DNA from 4 places in the Candidatus Kuenenia stuttgartensis genome. Region 1 is predicted to be linked to each of the others. Evidence: riboswitches for the same ligand, from Rfam matches in the RefSeq annotation. Region 1 holds a riboswitch; each other region holds the start of a gene.
What was found. A riboswitch is a leader RNA that binds a small molecule or an ion and turns the genes downstream of it on or off. The one in region 1 is predicted to bind cyclic di-GMP.
Positions count from the first base shown of each region.

Region 2: linked by a shared signal. The riboswitch ahead of KSMBR1_RS22360 (hypothetical protein) and the one ahead of KSMBR1_RS16960 (hypothetical protein) in region 1 are both predicted to bind cyclic di-GMP.
Region 3: linked by a shared signal. The riboswitch ahead of KSMBR1_RS12635 (tetratricopeptide repeat protein) and the one ahead of KSMBR1_RS16960 (hypothetical protein) in region 1 are both predicted to bind cyclic di-GMP.
Region 4: linked by a shared signal. The riboswitch ahead of KSMBR1_RS02675 (Ig-like domain-containing protein) and the one ahead of KSMBR1_RS16960 (hypothetical protein) in region 1 are both predicted to bind cyclic di-GMP.

Region 1 covers NZ_LT934425.1:3,640,485-3,643,675, forward strand. The annotation lists gene KSMBR1_RS22525 (GGDEF domain-containing protein) at 1-691, shown strand, start outside; gene KSMBR1_RS16955 (hypothetical protein) at 885-1,256, shown strand; cyclic di-GMP riboswitch class I at 1,503-1,584, shown strand; gene KSMBR1_RS16960 (hypothetical protein) at 1,844-2,977, shown strand.
Region 2 covers NZ_LT934425.1:1,230,761-1,233,951, reverse strand. The annotation lists gene KSMBR1_RS05620 (sigma-54-dependent transcriptional regulator) at 1-938, opposite strand, end outside; cyclic di-GMP riboswitch class I at 1,874-1,958, shown strand; gene KSMBR1_RS22360 (hypothetical protein) at 2,040-2,498, shown strand; gene KSMBR1_RS05615 (diguanylate cyclase domain-containing protein) at 2,479-3,191, shown strand, end outside.
Region 3 covers NZ_LT934425.1:2,701,114-2,704,304, reverse strand. The annotation lists gene KSMBR1_RS12640 (ISL3 family transposase) at 1-1,016, shown strand, start outside; cyclic di-GMP riboswitch class I at 1,051-1,130, shown strand; gene KSMBR1_RS12635 (tetratricopeptide repeat protein) at 1,466-2,359, shown strand; gene KSMBR1_RS12630 (CvpA family protein) at 2,398-2,931, shown strand.
Region 4 covers NZ_LT934425.1:590,426-593,616, reverse strand. The annotation lists gene KSMBR1_RS02685 (glycosyltransferase family 4 protein) at 1-20, shown strand, start outside; gene KSMBR1_RS02680 (sulfotransferase) at 197-1,174, opposite strand; cyclic di-GMP riboswitch class I at 1,737-1,819, shown strand; gene KSMBR1_RS02675 (Ig-like domain-containing protein) at 1,854-3,191, shown strand, end outside.

The sequences.
Region 1 (3,191 bases):
AAGATATGGAGTCGTAATCTCTGTTTTCAGTGCAATAACATGGTATCTGGCAGACATCAATTCTGGTCATGCATATTCGCATTATATAATTCCTGTCTGGAACTCGATTATGCGGTTAGGGTTCTTCTTAATTGTTACCTCCTCCATTGACAAAGTCAGAAATCTGTTAAATAAGGAAAAATCTATGGCGCGAAACGATTTTTTAACGGGAGTGGCTAATAGGCGTTTTTTTTATGAAATAGCTACAAAAGAAATAGAACGAATTGCAAGATTTATTCACCCATTGTCACTTGCTTATATTGATATCGATAATTTTAAGCAGGTAAATGATACCCTTGGTCACAGTGCCGGTGATAAACTCTTGCAAGTAGTTGCTGGCACAATAAAAGAAAACATTCGATCAATTGATACAGTATCGAGACTCGGAGGTGATGAATTTGCACTTCTAATGCCAGAAACAAATGCTCAAAGTGCTATTACAGCTTTAAATAAATTACGACATGCTCTTTTAGATATGGTGCATGAAAATAATTGGCCGGTGACTTTTAGCATAGGCCTTGTCACATGCTCCGAATCTTGCAAATTGAATGAATTAATAAAAGAAGCTGATAATCTCATGTACACAATAAAAGCGAGCGGAAAAAACAGAATTGAAAATAAAGTCCACTCATTTAATAAAACAAGTGCATAACATTTCAATCAAGGCTATGGGGAGTAAACGCTGTTTGGTTTTCAACAAGCTGGTTGCCATTGCGCCGTATTGTTTTCGTTAAGAGTTCATCAACCGCTGCAGATATCTTTGCGAACTATAATTGACTGGCATTTTCAGACCAGTAGTTAAGATGCATTTTGGGTAGGATATAATAACAATGGAGGTCTGAAAAATGAGAAAGAGTTCTAATACAGAATTTATGGCAAAAGTGGCATTAGAAGCGATCAGGGATGAAAAAACGCTAGCAGAGTTGTCATCACAGTACGAAATGCATAGGACGCAAATAGCAAAATGGCGTAAACGAGCGATAGAAGGATTAGGTGGGATATTTCAGGAGAAGGAGGCGAAGTTAGTCGGAGAGAAGGAGAAAGTAATAGATGAGTTGTATCGGCAAATAAGGAAATTGAAGGTGGAGAACGAATGGCTTAAAAAAAATCTACACAGATTGAGCATTCATGAGAAAAGGGGGATGATAGAGGTTTACAATAAGGAGTTAAGCAGTGTGACTTTTTTGTGGTTACAGAGATCAAACCGGTACTATTAGCCAGCCAGTGGTTTCGAGTGAGACCGTAAATATTTCTTAACCAAGTTGTATTCCACATACATTTCAAACCGGCTGAACTGTTGCTATGCTTACTGCACACATCCTCCCTCGGTGTCGGAATGTGTGTTGTAAACATAAAAGTTAAAGTCTTTTTAAAAAGACTAAAGAGTTACAAATATTTTAAAATATTTTTTTTGCCAAACCGCGATAATTTTCTTGACTAATTAATGTATTTTGGTAAAAGTGTGCATACAAAGGCAAACCAATCGTGAGGTTGGGACGCAAAGCCATGGGTCTTATTTTTTGGAAAGAATGCCAGGTTGCCACCTATAATGGTGTAAAAGCTGTTTATTGATCAGGCGCTGAGCCGGTAAGTATTTTGTTTGTAAAAGGTTTAGCTATAAACTTACGGTTGAATCCCTTTTATAAAATGTGATGCTTTATTGATTAGGTTCAAGATTTCAATAGGCTTTTAAGATAACCCAAAACCCAAGGCATATGTGGCATATTGTCTTGGGTTTTTTTATTTTACAATGGGTATAAAATTGTTGTTTTTGTTAGAGAAATTTTTTTTGGAAAGGAGTAAAATGATGAAAAGGAAATTAGTTTTAAGTGTATGGACGATTGTATTTACAGGTATTTATTTGTCGTTTGTAGTGGAGGGGGCTGGAGCGGATACCCTTTATAAAACCAGCCTTACCGTCAGTGATTCAAGCGCTTTTGATGGAGACAAATTAGATGCAAGTGTTGAAATAAACAAAAATGGAAAAGTAAAATTATCAATATCCAATTTAATACATCTTGATACACTACTGTATGCCAATAAAACATGTGCCTTGGTAATTGAAACAGAAGTGAACGATATCGCAAAGCCATATGAATTTCCATTTGAGATTGAAGAGGGAATTGCGTTGGAGGATATGGACCTTGTTCTTCAATCAGGCGATAAAGTGGAGATTGTAAGCGTCGTTATTAACGAAAAGGCTTCCCCTACAGGAACCCCAACGCCTTCTCCCATTGCCGTTGCTTCTCCTTTGCCGGCAGGTTCTCCAACTCCTGTTGCAACGGCATCTCCAATTGCAACCACCTCGCCCGTTGTGACGCCTACCGCAACTGTTGCGCCATACTCAACCTCTGTTTTGGAAGTTTCGGCAGAGATATCCGGGGATGATGTTGAATTGCTGGTTCCGGGAGGTTTGATTACTGATGCCGAAATAACGCCTACACCAACGTCATTTGCCACGCCTGCGGCAACGCCAACAGAACCTTCTGCAACTCCCACATCAACACCAGTCGAGACGCCTTCTGTAATAGAGGCATATGTGAGCTTCCAGTCAAAGACGATAAATCTTAATAGTAACGGTAAGTTTATTGCCAATATAAAACTACCTTCCACGCATAATATCGAAGATATAGTATGTGAAACAGTAGTGTGTGAAGGTGCTGTTGCAATTGATTGTGATGAAAAAAAGAATAAACTTAAGGTCAAGTTTAATATAAGTGATTTAGAAGTTGGTTTAGATTTAAAAACAAGTGAATCACAAAGTGTTGAATTTACCATTACAGGGGAATTATCAGATGGTACAAAATTCGAGGGAAGCGATACCGTTAAGGTGAAGGGAAGTAAGAAGGGAAAAAACGATGACAACGACGATGAAGACGAAGACGATGATGATGGCGATAAAGGCAAGGACAAGGGAAAAGGGAAAAATCGACGCTAATGAACAATCGTAGGATTGAGATTAAATTTGAATGGTTAATCAAAGATTTTATTCGGTTAGAGGTATCGTAGAGAAAGGAAAAAACCTTTCCCAACCTCTTGAAAGAGAGGTTGGGAGGCTTTTCCTTTTGGGAATGTTGCAGACTATTAAAAAGGGTTGATTAGTAATAAAAGCTGCTGCCGATAAGATAGTTTGGTCAAAATTTGATATCACT
Region 2 (3,191 bases), 2.0 Mb from region 1:
AATACCTTCAACCGGTAATACAAATCCTTTCTAAAATTTCCCGACGCTATTTCTTCTTCAAGGTTCCTGTTTGTCGAGGCAATAATCCGAACGTCTATTTTGATATCCTGTATGCCGCCAACCCTTTTGAACTGCCTTTCCTGCAGAATTCTTAAAAGTTTTGCCTGCAGCAAAACCCCCATCTCGCCTATTTCATCAAGGAAAACGGTTCCCTTATCGGCAATTTCAAACAAACCCGGTTTACCGGCTGTCGCCGCGCCGGTAAATGCCCCTTTTTCATAACCAAATAATTCTGCTTCCAGAAGGCTTTCCGTCAGGGCAGCGCAATTTATATCCACAAAACGCCCTGATTTTCTTGCGCTTAACCGGTGCACCGCCCTTGCAACAAGCTCTTTCCCGGTACCGCTCTCTCCTTGTATTAACACCGTTGTAGAAGAACTTTTTGCCACCTGTTTAATAAGAGAATATATCTCTTTCATCTGCGGGCTATTGCCAATAATAATTCCGTCCGATTCTTCATCAAACGTCCATTGCTTTTCCTTTATTTCAAGCACCTCCTGGCGCAGCCCCTGCCTCCTTAATGCCTTTTCAACCACCGACCTTAACCTGTCAAGCTTAAACGGTTTCTCTAAATAATCGTATGCCCCTAGTCTCATTACTTCAACTGCCGAGTCTACGCTTCCATATCCCGTCATTACCACCATTAACGCGTTAGGGTCTTTCTCTTTTATTTTTTCAATAAGTTCCACTCCATTTATATTGGGCAATCTCAAATCCAGCAGTATCAAATCCGGCATAAATGTATCCATTTTCTCCAGCGCTTCTTCGCAACTACCGGCGGCAATTGCTTCATAACCCTGCGCATCTAAAAACTCCCTGACAGAAAGCCTGATTGTTTCTTCGTCATCGACAATAAGAATTATACCTTTCGGCTTCATTTATTTATCCTTCCATTAAAAACAAACCGTTCAATGTCCCACGCATTATAAAACTTAATTTTTTTCCCGTAAAAAAAATACTTTGAGTTCAGTATATCAAAACGTTTAATTTTTAAACACTACTAATCTTCCATTATCAACATCTGTTTAAAAATACGATTTCTCACACAATGTAGTATTTTTTTAAGAGGATACTTACACGTTTTTATAAAACTTATGCAAAATAATCAATTTCCGTGTATTCCGCGTGTTCCGTGGTTTAACTGGTTTTTATAAAACTTATGTACAAATTAAATCCCCTCTAAGCTGAATAGTTACCAGAAACATTTAAATGATTATGTAGCGTTGTCGCAAATTTTATACCACTGTTTATAGCCATACTTTAATCAGCCTGATCTAAAAATTTGTAACAGTTTAGATTTTTGGAAAAACAAAAATGCTCGTTCCCAAGCTCCGCAGACTGGGTCAAATGGGCAATTTTATCCTATTTTACGACAGGCATTCTCCACTTTAATGGGAAAACAGCACTAAATAGGGTCGAAAACAGGCATAATGCGAAGAGTTGTCCCCACTTTTGAGACAATAAAGTTCATTTGACCCAGTCTGTCCGGCTTGGGAACGTAATTGCGTTGGAAGCTCTAGCTTCCATTTAGCCGGCAAGCGAAGCTTCGTGTATTATTCGATTCAAAAGAGGTTCCCAAATATCTTGGGTAACATACTGAAAAGCCTCCAAGCTGACATAATGGGTTCATTCCCTTTTCCATTCGAAGCTGGAGCTTCTCAAACAATCCCGTTCCCAAGCCGGAGCTTGGGAACGAGCGGTTTTTTTCATAGGACTAAAGTATTACAAAAATTTTGATACCGGTAAAAATAACTATTGAATAACCCGTGGTAATAATGTATATTTCCCGCTTTTAATACAAGATTCATGAAAATATCGATAAAGGCAAACCCTGAGCAATCAGGGGACGCAAAGTAAAAGGTCTTTACTTACAGTACAAAGATAGCCTTACTACCGATAAGTGCTGAATTATTCAGCCTTCGACAGTAAGATTTTTTTTGATTTTAGACATTACTGTGCTTTATTCTTACATGACTATTATGGTTATACGGCTATGGTTATACGGCTATGGTTATACGGCTATGGTTATACGGCTATGGTTATACGGCTATGGTTATACGGCTGCGCGAAGCGCAGCCGTATACAGCACAGAGCTATCGCTTTCCGCCTTTGATTTATTTGAATGCACACAGATTCTTAGGTTCGGACAAATCACAGTAGCGAAAGCCAATACAAACTTTACGCTTCGTCTCGGCAAGTTCACACTCCGCACATATCTCTATCGTAACCACCTTCAGATTACACGCCTCAATAGTAACCAGCATGTCTGTTGTAAAGGCAAAACCCAACGTCTTTCTTATCATTCAGAACAAAGTGAGTTAAGTAGGATGGGCATTGCCCAACGAAAAACAAGCAATGCGAAAGAGTGTGTAATGTTTTTTCCCGTTCCAGCGCTCTCGCGTGGGAATGCAGGATCAGATGCCCTGTATCTCGAGTAATAATCCGGACTCAGAGCGTCCAAAACAATTTGTTGCCACGCAGAGCGCGGTAACAGGCAGAAAAGATAAACGTATCATGTTTTACACGTTAATAGAACAAATCCCATGTGCAGTAATTGTGACAGACATAAAGGGAACTATTGAATATGTAAATTCGCAATTTACTGAACTCACCGGCTATACCCGGGAAGAGGTTACAGGGGCAAATCCCCGCATACTGAAATCCGGCAGGACTGCTCCCGAAGAGTATAAACATTTGTGGGAAACAATTACCTCCGGCAAAAAATGGAAAGGGGTGTTTTGTAATAAGAAAAAAGACGGCAGTTTCTACTGGGAGAAGGCGTCTATTTCTCCCCTCATGAATGAGGAAGGAATGATAACACATTTTTTTGCGATAAAGGAAGATATAACAATACAAAAGCAAAATGAACAGCGGCATGAAATCCTGTATATACTGTCGAACATATTGATGGAGTCTGTTTCTGTTGATGAGGCTATTCCAAAAATACTCCAAACAATAGGCGAGGGAGAAATTGGCAGGCAGATCGGAGTTGACAGGGTATGCCTTGTGCTGTCCGGTACGAATAACGGCATGGCTGACAATGTTTATGAATGGTGCAACGAAGGCATACCCTCTCAAAGACGTCGATTTATGGACGTTTCCTTCTTCGCATTCACATGGTGGATGAAACA
Region 3 (3,191 bases), 940 kb from region 1:
GACGCGCCGCCTGTCCAGTGGACGGAATCCATGTAGAGCGAATTCCCTGGTCAGAAGGTAAGGAGCAGATGACCACCACATACAAGGTATTCCTGTCTCGATGGGCTAAACGCCTGAGTTGGAAAGAGACAGCCGAGATATTCAAGTCCAGTTGGGACAGTGTGTATAGGGCAGTGCAGTTTGTAGTTGCCTACGGCCTTGCCCACAGGGACTTGGAGAATATAACGGAAATAGGAATAGACGAGATACAAGTCTGGAGTGGCCACAAGTATTTAACCCTTGTATATCAGCTTGATTCGCATGCCAAAAGGCTTTTATGGAGTGGCCCTGAGCGGAAGGCAAAGACCCTGCGGAAGTTTTTCATGGAGTTAGGTATAGAACGTTGTCTGAGAATCAAATTCGTTTGCAGCGATATGTGGTCGCCGTACCTGAAGGTGATAGCGAAGAAGGCTTCCCAGGCGCTTAATATTCTTGACCGTTTCCACATCATGAAGAAATTCAATGAAGCCATAGACCAGATACGGAGGGAAGAGGTCAAAAAGCTCAAGGATGAAGGCACAGACAATGTTTTGGAAAAGAGCCGTTGGTTACTGTTGAAAAGGCCTGAGAACTTGACAGAAAAGCAAACGGTACGGTTAAGCCAGATAGTTAAGATCAACCTGAGTTCAATAAAGGCATATTTAATGCGTGAAGATTTTCAGCGTTTTTGGGAGTATAAGTATCCGGCGTATGCAGACAGGTTTCTCGAGAACTGGATTACGAGAACCCTAAAAACCAACCTGGAACCTATGAAAAAAGTGGCAAAGATGTTGCGCAATCACAAGCAGCTCATTCTCAACTGGTTCAAGGCTGATGGCAGACTTTCTTCCGGTACGGTTGAGGGGTTTAACCTTAAGGCGAAACTGACTATGAGAAAGGCTTATGGTTATAAATCTCTGGAATGCCTGCAAACAGCCTTGTATCATACTCTTGGTAATTTGCCGGAACCAATACTTACCCACAGATTCTGCGGATGAGGCAAAAATATAATGTAACAAAAAACAAAAACAATTTGAAAAAAGGCAAACCAATTGTGAGGCTGGGACGCAAAGCCATGGGTCTTCAGGAAAGAAGAATGCCAGGTCGCCAAATTCAGTCGGTAAAAGAGTTTATTTAATGTTCACAACATATCTTGCATAGCTTTTGTATGCTTTATCGCGGGTATTGCGGCGGTAACAATGAATCCGGCAATACCCGATCTATGAACTTTAAATAATAAGGTATTTACCTTCTCATTGTGTAACTAAGACCCGGACGTAAGATGCCAATATCTGCCCCGGGTCTTTTTCTTTTGATGAAAGGAGGTTTTTCCGCAAAATGATTTTAATATGCTGCTGAATACTATCAAATCATACCGGTACGGCAGCAAGTATGCTGCATACTTTTCGGTAAATTTTTTTACTACTCTATTATCATGTCTACCACAATGAACAAGAAAATATTAGCACGAAAATTGTTTGCGGAAGGGAAAAAATATGACCGCCTTTTCCCCAATTCGGAACAAGCAATAGATGCTTACAAACAAAGCCTTAAGAGTGATAGTGCCTTCACTGACGCCTATGTAAAACTGGGATTTATCTACCTTGCCAGAAACGATTACGGCGAGGCGCTCCATTATCTGCAAAAAGCAGCCTCATTAGAACCTGATAACGCAGAAACACTTAACAATCTTGGCTATGTTTATGAAAAAATGTTTCGGTTTGCCAGCGCAAAACAAATGTACAAAAAAGCCTTAACAATAAATCCTGAAAATATTGAGGCGCTGGTTAATATTGCTAAAATTCTGGAATTGGAAGGTAACTACAACGGAGCAATAGAACAATATAAAAAGACTATCGCACGCTACCCTGATGCCATTTTTCCGCATTTCTGCCTGGCAGTTCTCTATGATACACATGACATGTTTGACGATGCGATAAGAGAATATGAGCTTGTTTTGGGAAAAGACCCTCATTATGTAAAGGCAATGTTTAATCTGGGAAGTCTTTACGCCCAATTAGGGAATAGCAATGAGGCTATCATGCTTCTGAAACGGGCTTCTGAATTGAATCCGCAGGAAGTAATAATCCTCAACAAACTGGGGGAAATGTATTTATTCATTTCAAATTATTCTGCCGCAGAACAAGCCTTAAAACAATCCATTGCATCAAACCCGTTTCAGGAGGATGTACAGGTGAGTATTATACACGCTCAATATTTACAGTATTGTTCAAATCCCGAAACAGCAAAAAAAGAGGAAATTATCCTCAGAATCCATTTTGTCCTTTCATTGTATTCCTATAATAAAATGTGCCGGGAAATTTTAAACGCTTTGAATTAGCAATACCATTTTGGCGAGTTCAGAGGGGATTTTTATAAATGAATTGGATTGATATAATACTATCTGTAGTCCTTTGTATTTCAGTGATTTTTGGCTTTGTTGACGGACCAATATGCCAAATTCTTAGAATCTGTAGTTTGTTTCTCTCTTTTTGTGTGGCGCTTTTTTACCATGCAGTCATAAGCAACATCTTCTGCAATGTGTTTTCGGTTTCATTGCACAATGTATTGAGTTATTTCATCCTGTTCGGCCTTGCAGCGCTTATAACCACAATTATTTCAGATTTTCCCAAAAACATGGTCGACAATTTGAAAATGGGCGGTTGGTATAATGTATTGTGCGCGGTATTAGGATTTGTTAAAGGGACTATCCTCTGTGGTGCGATCATCTTCGGCATCCTCAATTTATGCTCCATGCCGGCATGCGAAATGGTTTGCACCTCGAAAATAGCAACGGTAATGGGAAATGGAATGCAAAATGTAGCAGCAATTACCTCAAACAATTTTTTTGACCCGTTAAAGAAAAACAGAGGATCAGACAATGCAAAAATGGCAAAGGGTACGGAATTTTAAATTAGGCTGGGTTTGGTAGCAACTTTATTCGGTTATTGCTCTTAATGTCAGAACTCTTAAAGTGTTTTTTTTGTCAGAAAGTACCCAAGTTGATTAATTACCGTGGGAGAGGTGTGAATTCAAGACGCTTTATGTCTGGTGGCACAGGCTTCATATTATTCGATGGCCTTTACTTTGATGTGACGCAGGGCGTAGGAACTAGAAGAACGAATTTTGGGAACAAGCCGGAATTACATTTATTTTGCTTATTATAAATCATT
Region 4 (3,191 bases), 1.4 Mb from region 1:
TATATAGAGGTACGCTTTGATGTTGAAAATTTAAGGAAGAAGTGTTCAGGGAGAGTCTGAAAGTCTTTCTGCACTGCAAAAAATGGTGAAAGATAAAAACAGAGATATTTGAAATACGAGTGAAATACAAGGTTTCCACGGTTGAAGAATTTGAGGAACTATACAAAAAAATGGGGGTTTTTATTGGTCTGAGGTTTTACCTCGCTGGAGTTTGCTTGGTTTTAACAGGGAAAATGTTATCATCATAAATTTTTATCTCAAATTTTTTAAGCATACCCAGGATAGAGTCAATATCCCTTTCTGATAACTCATTTTTCCATTTACTTAATTGTTCTATTTTGTTTTGTCTTAATGGCGAGATGCTACCAGTCATAGCACTTGGTACATTAACCTTATACCATAGATTTCGAGGTAATTCCAGATTGAGCCTATTAAAAATATAGGGTACTTCTTCATGAGGGTTCGCAATTAAATTTTCATAGAAAACGGTTATCCATAGTCTATTATTTCCATGATGATTTAATGGTATTATATTATCCAAACACCATTTGGCTGCTACATATTCTAGTGTTGTATTAATATTATTTAATATATGTTCATATTTTGTATATTTTTCAGGGAACTTCGTTTTTGGTATGGTAAATTTTGAACATGTGTACCAGTTCATTTTCATCTGTGAAGCAATTGCAGCACATGGATGCCTAAGAATATAAATAGGTGGCCTGATATCGAATTGCCTAACGAACCAAGGTAATAATGAATTTGCTCTTACATATTTAATAATTAAGAAATCTGCATTTTTTAATTGCGCTACCCTGGCATGTGAAATCATGAACGGTGTTAAATATTGTCCTCTAAAAAGGCTTTCGAATAACTCCTTTGCTTCAGGCCAATTATAATCTTCTGGAATGTACTGTCCCCACTCAAAACCTATTTCTTTAAACTTTGGGGAGCCATCAAGATGCAGTGGTTCAAACAACGGATACGTTTTTTCAATGTCACAAAACAACTCTTGTAGCCACGTAGTACCACTTCTCGGAGATCCTGTAATTATTATATTTTTCTTTGGGTCAAAATTATTGATAGATTCAAAATATTTTATTTTCTGGTAAGTCTGATAATGTTGAAATTTTTTACGATATTTTCGGGCGATATCTAATAGTAATCTCATCATAATACCTTATGCTTTGTAAAACGGATGTTGTTAGTGTAACCAACTGAGAAAATAAAATTACAAGCAATATTAAACATAACCAGGAGGGGCAGTGCAAGGGAATTTTAACTTCTTATGAGCTTTTAGAATGTGCAACCTTTGCACCTTGTTTAATCCGCTTTTGTCAGCGCTCATCTACGTGCTATTGCATTGCAGAATTTAGGTTGTAGTATATTTAGTTTTGAGAATATTTTTCTTAAAAATAGTTTTATAATTTTATTAAATATTTTCAAGAATTGTCGATATTTATAACAGTTAACGAGGTAAAACTTCAGACCAATAAAAGTGTTTGTAACCGCAGATTTCACAGATTACAGGGACAAAAGATAAAAATAATTTGTGGAATTTAATATTACAAAATCTGCGCGAACTGCGAAAGCTGCAGTTGTTGTAGTTACATTTAAAAAAACTGGACTCATTTGTAGAGATAAATCGTAAATAAAGATTTTTAAGTGAGAAGGGAGGAATCGCCAAATCTAAATATTGAGTTTTATGTTTGCTAACTCCTGATAAGAGATAGCAGACGTGAAAAAGGCAAACCAATCGTGAGGTTGGGACGCAAAGCCATGGGGCTTCGGAAATACCGAAGCTCGCCAGGTCACCATGTTTGTTAGTTAATCTTTTATTAGGAGCAATAGCAATGAAGCTAAGAATCAGCAGCGTAAGTATTTTCTTTTTAATATTTGCCCATATTTTTATTTTCAACGAAAAGAATTTTGCGGAAGAAAAAGCATATCAAAATATTTATGGCATACACTGGAATGATAAACCATCTGAGGACGTTAGCTATGCAAGGCAGATGGGGTATGATTCCATTGCGATAAATCCATCCTCAGAAGTTACAGACTATCACAATAATCCCAATTGCACAGGCCTTAAGTATTATCTGATCAACCCACAATGGTATCCACAGATTTTATCAGGATATAGCAGGGCGATAGACATTACGCAGCCTCTTTCAGAGGAAGCTAAGGAATTTTACAATCAGCGTATGGTATGGAAAAGCCATGATCCGTTTCCTTACAATCTGGCGACAGGTTATCACCCTGCCGGGTCTTCAGAGCAATTTTACGTAATGTGGGATTTTCAGCAACAGGCGGTTATTGATGAGGTAGTTGAAAATATTATAAGCCTGGCAAAGAGTTATGAAAACCCAGGGTTGCCGTTCACCTTTGGCGGATATATAATTGATGAGCCAAAGCTTGCAGGTGAATTTTACAGATTAGACGAAACGGGGAATAACATATCTGTAGATTTGTCTTATTGGACAGGAGCGGATCTGGGTTTGGTGCATGGCGCCATTACCCATGAGTATGCAACGTATTCAGAGGGAATGGCTGCATTTTACAAGAAATTAAGGACAAGGATTTCTCAGGAATTCACGAATTCTAAATGGATCGTTCAACCAACGTTGCTCTATAGTGAGTCGGACAATGATGAATGGATATATCAGGTAAAAGTCCGGGCAGACAAGGATGAGCTAACGCCGGATATGCTAAGCCAAAAAAGCCCGCAAAATACAAATTATGTAGATGATGCCAACAATTTTAATGCCGGGGTAGATATTACAAAAGACAAGGTTGGCAACTCCCAAACAAACGAAGCAGATGAATACAGGAATCGTCTTTTTGCAGCCAAGGCTGGCATTAACGGCGGCTGGTATAATTGGTTTGGGTGGTTTGGCGACACAGGAGATATGTCGGGTTTTAAGAGTATTACCGAGGTTTCTCCCCGACTCAAACTCATAAGGTGCATACCCAACTGGGATAATCTTAATAATGTGCCGCTCAGTGAACGTACATGGGATGGCAGTGTTTATCATAGTACAAAGAGTTATGCGGGGAGTGATGTCATGTATTCACGTCATCCAAAGACAGGAAAGCTTTTTGCTGTGTTTTTGACGTTGTCAGGGGCTATAACGCTTAATGTGGGTGAGACGGTAACCGCGGTGCAGCGGACTGACGGTTATTTTGTTGAG